2 regions of the Exiguobacterium sp. 17-1 genome follow, and region 2 is predicted to be linked to the other one. Evidence: riboswitches for the same ligand, from Rfam matches in the RefSeq annotation. Region 2 holds a riboswitch; the other holds the start of a gene.
The links. Region 2 has a riboswitch for lysine ahead of MUN34_RS11365 (amino acid permease). Riboswitches for the same ligand answer to the same signal wherever they lie in the genome.

Region 1: linked by a shared signal. The riboswitch ahead of MUN34_RS14140 (aspartate kinase) and the one ahead of MUN34_RS11365 (amino acid permease) in region 2 are both predicted to bind lysine.

The regions. Positions count from the first base shown of each region.
Region 1 covers NZ_JALIGJ010000006.1:43,322-46,747, reverse strand. Annotated here, with positions in the region: gene MUN34_RS14145 (aspartate-semialdehyde dehydrogenase) at 1-93, opposite strand, end outside; gene MUN34_RS14140 (aspartate kinase) at 106-1,305, opposite strand; lysine riboswitch at 1,419-1,596, opposite strand; gene argH (argininosuccinate lyase) at 1,664-3,037, opposite strand; gene MUN34_RS14130 (argininosuccinate synthase) at 3,034-3,426, opposite strand, start outside.
Region 2 covers NZ_JALIGJ010000004.1:64,726-68,151, reverse strand. Annotated here, with positions in the region: gene MUN34_RS11365 (amino acid permease) at 1-1,398, opposite strand, end outside; lysine riboswitch at 1,531-1,715, opposite strand; gene MUN34_RS11360 (MarR family winged helix-turn-helix transcriptional regulator) at 1,890-2,339, shown strand; gene MUN34_RS11355 (diguanylate cyclase) at 2,528-3,426, shown strand, end outside.

The sequences.
Region 1 (3,426 bases), on a different contig from region 2:
AATCTGACGAACTGGAAAGTCGAGTTCCGCCAGGACTTGTAACATTTTTTGACCAACGGCGCCGGTTGCGCCAATGACTGCGACATGATACATATGATTTCCTCCTTACAGGTCGAATGCTTGAGCGATTGCTGCGACGGTCCGTTCGATGTCAGCTTGGGCGATCGTATATGAGATGCTGATCTCTGATGTTGTAACCTGATAAAACGTGATGTTTTCGGCCCGGAAAATCGCAAATAATTTCGAAGCGACGCCGGTTGCATCCCGCATGCCGATTCCGACGACCGATAATTTGGCATGTTGGTTATGACGATCGACTTTGACGGTCGGGAAACGATTGATGATATCCTGCAAAGCCTCTTCCAAAAACTCTTCTTCGTCTAACGGACAAGAGAAGGAAAGGAAGATGTCACTGTCAAACGTCGTCTGACTGATCATATCAATGTTGACGTGGCGACCTGACAACAGTTCAAAGATATCCGCGACCGCTGAATTCGTCTGTGGAACGTGTTTGATTGATACCGTCAGGACGTTTTTCGTCACACTGACACTCGTTACTGCTTTCTGTTCCATCGTTTCCGTTGCCTCCATAATCCAAGTCCCTCTTTTCGATTCTAGTGTTTTTCCGACGAAGATGTGGACGCCGTATTTTTTACCGAGTTCGACACTGCGCATCTCCATGACTTTTGAGCCAAGAGCACTCATTTCCATCATCTCATCGTATGAAATGTGCGGAATCGGCTGCGCTGCAGCATGAATCCGTGGATCTGCCGTATAGACACCGTCAACATCCGTATAGATCTCACAACGTTTATCAAGGACGGCTGCTAAGGCAACGGCTGTCGTATCTGATCCGCCGCGTCCGAGCGTCGTGACATCCCCCAGTTCATTGACCCCTTGGAAACCGGCGACGATGATCACATCGTAGGTTTCAAGTTTTTTCCGGAGCAGTTCACCGTCGATTTGTTTGATTTTACTTTTCGTATGCAGCCCCATCGTACTGATGCCGGCTTGGGCTCCCGTTTGCGACAAGGCTTTTGTCCCGAGTGAATTCAGCGCGATGCTGAGTAACGAAATCGTCTGTTCTTCTCCGATTGCAAGCAGACGATCAAGTTCGCGCCGTTCCGGCCGGTCCGTAATGGCTTGGGCTTGCGCAATCAATGAATCCGTCATTTTTCCCATCGCTGACACGACGACGACTAATTTCTCCCCTTGATCCGTCCGATTCTTCAAATAATTCGCAATTGACTGAATCTGTTCGACAGTCGCAACCGAACTACCACCAAATTTAAGTACAGTTGTCACAATCCTATCTCCTTTTGTCCCGAAACAGAAAAAAACGACGGGCCGGTAGGAGCGTTCCTACGGCCCGTCGTTATCACGATCGGACAAACGATGACAGTGTCATTCGTTCTTTTACGTAAGATAGCGCTCCGAAACGTGGGTTTCGGCAGTACAACGGATCTTAACCGTTGTACCAGCAATCAAGAAAAAGCATTTTCCTGTTCACTTCGGCGGATTTCCCCTTTCACATCACTTGGCATGCTTGCCTTTATAAGTGTTGCTACTGATGTCATCCGCGCCTCTATCTGTCGGTTGTTAGTTACAGTTATAGCAAACATTTTTTGTTAAATCCAGTGATTTGCCAAACTTTTTTTGAATTTTATAATTTTCCAAGGTACTTCTTTGCTAATGTGAGTTGTTCCCGGACGGCTGTAAAACCGGTCCCGCCGTAGCTTCCCCGTCGTGCGACGGCTTGAACCGGATCGAGCAACGGATAGACATCTTCCGCAATGACCGGATGGAACGTCTGATACGTCGACAGCGTCAAATCTTTTAAGAAACATCCGCTCTGCACACAATGTAAGACGGCTTTCCCGACGATTTCATGCGCTTCCCGGAACGGAATCCCTTTTGTGACCAGATAATCTGCCAGTTCCGTTGCATTCGAGAAGTCTTGCATCGTCGCCTTCTTGAGCGCTTCTGTCTTAAACGTAGCGGATTCGATCATCCCTGTAAAAATTTGAACGGATTGCAACACCGTATCAGCGGTATCAAAGACACCTTCTTTATCTTCCTGCATATCTTTATTGTAGGCGAGCGGCAGAGCCTTCATCGTCGTCAGAAAGCCCATCAGGTTACCATAGACACGTCCTGTTTTACCACGAATCAGTTCTGCAAAATCCGGATTTTTTTTCTGCGGCATCATACTCGATCCCGTTGAAAACGCATCGGATAATTCGATGAATGAAAACTCCTGCGAAGCCCAGATGATGATTTCTTCGCAAAAGCGTGACAAGTGCATCATCACGGTTGAGGCGATACCGAGATACTCGATGACGAAGTCCCGGTCCGAGACCGCATCCAGACTATTCGGATAGACCTGTTCAAAACCAAGCAGCTCAGCTGACTTGAACCGGTCAATCGGGAAAGTCGTTCCCGCCAGTGCCCCGGCACCGAGCGGCGACATCCGGATCCGCTTTAAGTTATCCGTCAATCGATCGGCATCCCGTTCAAACATCCAAAAGTAAGCAAGCAGATGGTGCGCCAGTGAAATCGGCTGCGCCCGTTGCAGATGGGTGTAACCCGGCATGACCGTCTCGACATGTTGCTCCGCTTGTTCCGTAATGACGGATTGCAGGTTACGGATGCTGGTCAGGAGTTCGAGAACATGTTGCTCCATCCAAAGATGAAGATCGGTCGCAACCTGATCGTTTCGACTGCGGGCTGTGTGCAGCTTCCCGGCAACGGGACCAATCTGTTCCGTCAGCAACCGCTCAAGATTCATATGGATGTCTTCGTCAACCGTCGTGTAGACGTGCTGATCGAGTGTCGTTTGTAACTGTTTCAGCCCGGCTTCGATTTGTTGCCACTCGGTTTTCTCAAGAATTCCTTGTTCATGCAACATCTGTGCATGAGCCAGGCTGCCTTGCAAATCAACGGCTGCTAATTTCTGATCAAATGAAATCGATGCCCCGAAGGCCTCCGCTTGAGCGGAAGCACTTTCCGTAAAACGTCCGCCCCATAGTTTCGTCATTTTTTCACGCCTTCCTGACGATGGACACTGGCATGTGTCGCAATCGCAAGACCATGCAATTTAATGAATCCTTTCGCTGCTTCGTGATCAAAGGCATCTTCTTTTGTGTAGGTCGCGAGTTTTTCGTCGTAGAGCGAAACGGCTGACTGACGTCCTGTGACGGTTGCGTTTCCTTTATAGAGTTTGACACGGACTTCGCCGCTCACGTCCTGTTGCGTTGCCGTCAAGAAGGCTTTGAGGCCTTTTGTCAGCGGTGCATGGAATAATCCGTTGTAAATCGTTTCTGCATATTGTTTGCTGAGAATCGGTTTAAAGTGGGCAACATCTTTTGTCAATGTGATGGTCTCAAGAGCTGCATGTGCTTTGAGTAAGACCGTTGCACCCGGGCA
Region 2 (3,426 bases):
GAAAGCAAGGAATAACGGAATACCAACATATGTCGCGGCGATTCCAACCCAATCAATTTGATCTGCGAGGAACGCGGCATAGTTTTGACCTACGATGACAAGGAAACAAAGTCCGAAGGCAAAGAGCGGTCCAAACGGGAAAGCAGGTGCAACGTATGGCAGGTCGCTTAACGAATGACCTTGCGCGAGGAACCCTTTACGGAAACGGTAATGGCTGATGGCGATTCCGAGCCACGCGATGAAGCCGGTCATACCGGAAGCATTCAACAACCACAGGTAGACTTGACCGCCAAACATCGAAGTCAGGAAGCAAAGTGCGCCGATTGCGCCTGTTGCGAGCAAGGCATTACGGGGTACACCGTTTTTCGAGACTTGTGCGAATAATTTCGGGGCATCACCTTGGCGTGCCAATGTATACAGCATCCGTGTCGATGCGTACATCCCAGAGTTTCCTGCTGATAAAACAGACGTCAAGATGACGGCGTTCATCAAGGCTGCCGAGAAAGCGAGACCGGCTTTTTCAAAGACGAGTGTAAACGGGCTGACTGCTACATCGGTAATATCGTTTGAAACCAGGTTCGGACTTGTATACGGAATCAACATTCCGATGACAAAAATCGCAAACACATAAAAGAGAAGAATCCGCCAAAAGACTTGTTTAACAGCTTTCGGGACATTTTTTTCCGGATCTTCTGATTCACCTGCCGCGATTCCGACAAGTTCTGTTCCCTGAAAACTGAAACCGGCAACTAAGATGATACCGATGACGGCTGGAATGCCTCCGACGAACGGTGCGTCACCTAGTGCAAAGTTTTTAAAGCCGACCGGTGCTTCTGATGTGAAGACACCAAAGATCATGGCGACTCCGACAATCAAGAAGATAATGACTGTGACAACTTTAATCATGGCGAACCAGTATTCTGCTTCACCAAATCCTTTAACGGAGAAGTAGTTCAAACCAATCATCAGTAACAAGAAGATGGCGCTGAAATAAAAACCTGGAACATCAGGGAACCAGTATGTCATGACGATTTGTGCTGCAACGAGTTCAACGGCAATCGTCACTGCCCAGTTGTACCAGTAGTTCCAACCTAACGCAAAACCAAACGACGGATCAACGAATTTTGCACCGTATGTGGAAAATGAACCGGCGACCGGCATATAAGCTGCCATCTCACCAAGACTTGTCATTAAAAAGTACACCATTAATCCGACGACGGCATACGACAACAAGGCACCGCCCGGACCGGCAGCGGCAACAGATGCACCGGATGCGATGAAGAGTCCGGTTCCGATAGCACCGCCAATCGCAATCATCGACATGTGACGGGCTTGCAGGCCACGTTTTAATCCTTCTTCGGTTGAATCGAGTTTTCTTTGGGGTTGTAAAGTATTCATCTTATTCGCTTCTCTCTTTTTTAAATTTTTGAGAGGACACTTTTTGAATCAAAAAAAACAAAAAGCGCCCTCACCTTCCAGAAGGAAGATGAGAACGCAACATAGTAAAAGGATGCGCCCCATTCTACCGTCGTGAAAGATAGCTCCCCACAAGTCATATCTGACCTGTGACAGTATTAGACCTGTTCGATCTAATCCCAATCGATCATCTTCAAAGCGATGATTGATTTCGGCAATTCTTCCTTTTCAATCACCTCATCTGCCGCTTGACGACATCCGTGACTGTACTTATAAGAACTGCAACCTCCATCCCACTGGTTGAGTGAGAACTAATTAAGTTAATTATAATTTCGTTATTACATCGTCATATTACACAAAACGTCTTTAAATTGTCAATTCTTTTTTTGAAACACCCTCTATTCATGGTAAAATTCCGTAATTTTTAGTACACTAAACTATAGAAGTTAACCGAGAGAAAGGATGTTGCTTGAATGCCACAAGAACGTGATCAACTGACCTATCGATTAGAGGAACAAATGCGGGTCATTCTCCGGACATTACGCCGTGAACTCAACCGACTATTTGAAGGAACCGCGACGCGGAGTGAATTTTTCATTTTGCGCAGTCTGTCCGAAAATGGTCCCCAACGTCCGACTCTACTCGCAGAACAGTTTGAGCTTGCGACAAGTCAGGTAACAGCTTTGACTGATCGTCTGTTCAAAGCCGGATTCGTCACACGGACGCGCTCGACAGACGACAGAAGATCGATTGTTTTAGCATTGACGGACGAAGGCGAAGCCGCTTTCCGCGAACTTGAAGTCGTACGCCGTAAATATCTCCAAGACCGTTTTGGTACACTTACGGAAGAAGAACTCCATGCGATGGTTCATGTCTTCGATAAGATCCTTTTAACGATGGATGAAGAGGCGATTTCTTCCTAAAAATTATTTTCAAAAAAATATTTATTTTTCCTCTGACAAAGTTCACTTGACTGTGTACTTTGTCTTTTTTGTCGACTTATCATGTTTCTCTAAACATTTTTCCATTTCTTGCCGTTAGTAAAATGAGTATACTGGAAATATGTTACGGAAATGCGTTTACGAGGAGCTGGGAGGATTTGTTGTCCATCATGAATAATTTCATCATCAATTTTTGTCTACTGTTCACAACGATCACTCTTTTGTTTCTACCCTTTCGAAACCAACCGAGGATCACCCCTAAAACACATGTAAAAACGCGACTTTTCTTAGGAGGAGCAGCCGGTCTCATCGCTGTTCTCTTGATGTTCAACAGCATTCAGATCGATGTAGCGCGGGTTGACTTACGGATTATCCCGGTCGCCATCGCTATGATGTTCGGTGGATTACCGAGCGCCATCGTAACCGGTCTGATGATCATCGGAACTCGTTTTGCGATCACACCGCTCGACCAAATCGATGCGGCGATTCTTTCGGCGATCGTCATCAGCCTGTTCATCCTCACGATTAGTGTCGTCAGACGCTACGTCCACATGACATTTTGGAATTTTGAGTTGATGATTGGCATCGGAATCTTGTGTTCTTTACCCGCCATCTATCTGTTGACCCATAGTTGGTCGACATTCTTTAAAGTATCGGTGGCATATATCTTCTTTAATTTGATTGCTGGTTTTGTAACCTATCATTTATTGACAGAACTCCGTCGCCACTTTGAGAACATTCAGTATCAACAAAAACTCGCGATGACGGATGCCTTGACCGGTCTCGCCAACCGGCGCCGGCTGGATGACTCCTTATCCCTTGTCGGATCTGCGGAAGACGGCTATTCCCTCGTCTTGATTGATATCGACTTCTTTAAACATGTCAACGATACATATGGTCACGATGCAGGCGATGATGTCTTGCGCCAACTCGGTACGACTCTTGCTTCTCTCGCCCGTCCGGACGATTTAGTCGGTCGGTATGGCGGTGAAGAGTTTTTAATCATCTTGCCGGATACGTCCGTTGATGAAGCGAAAAAAATCTCCGAGCTCGCCCGGATGACTGTCGC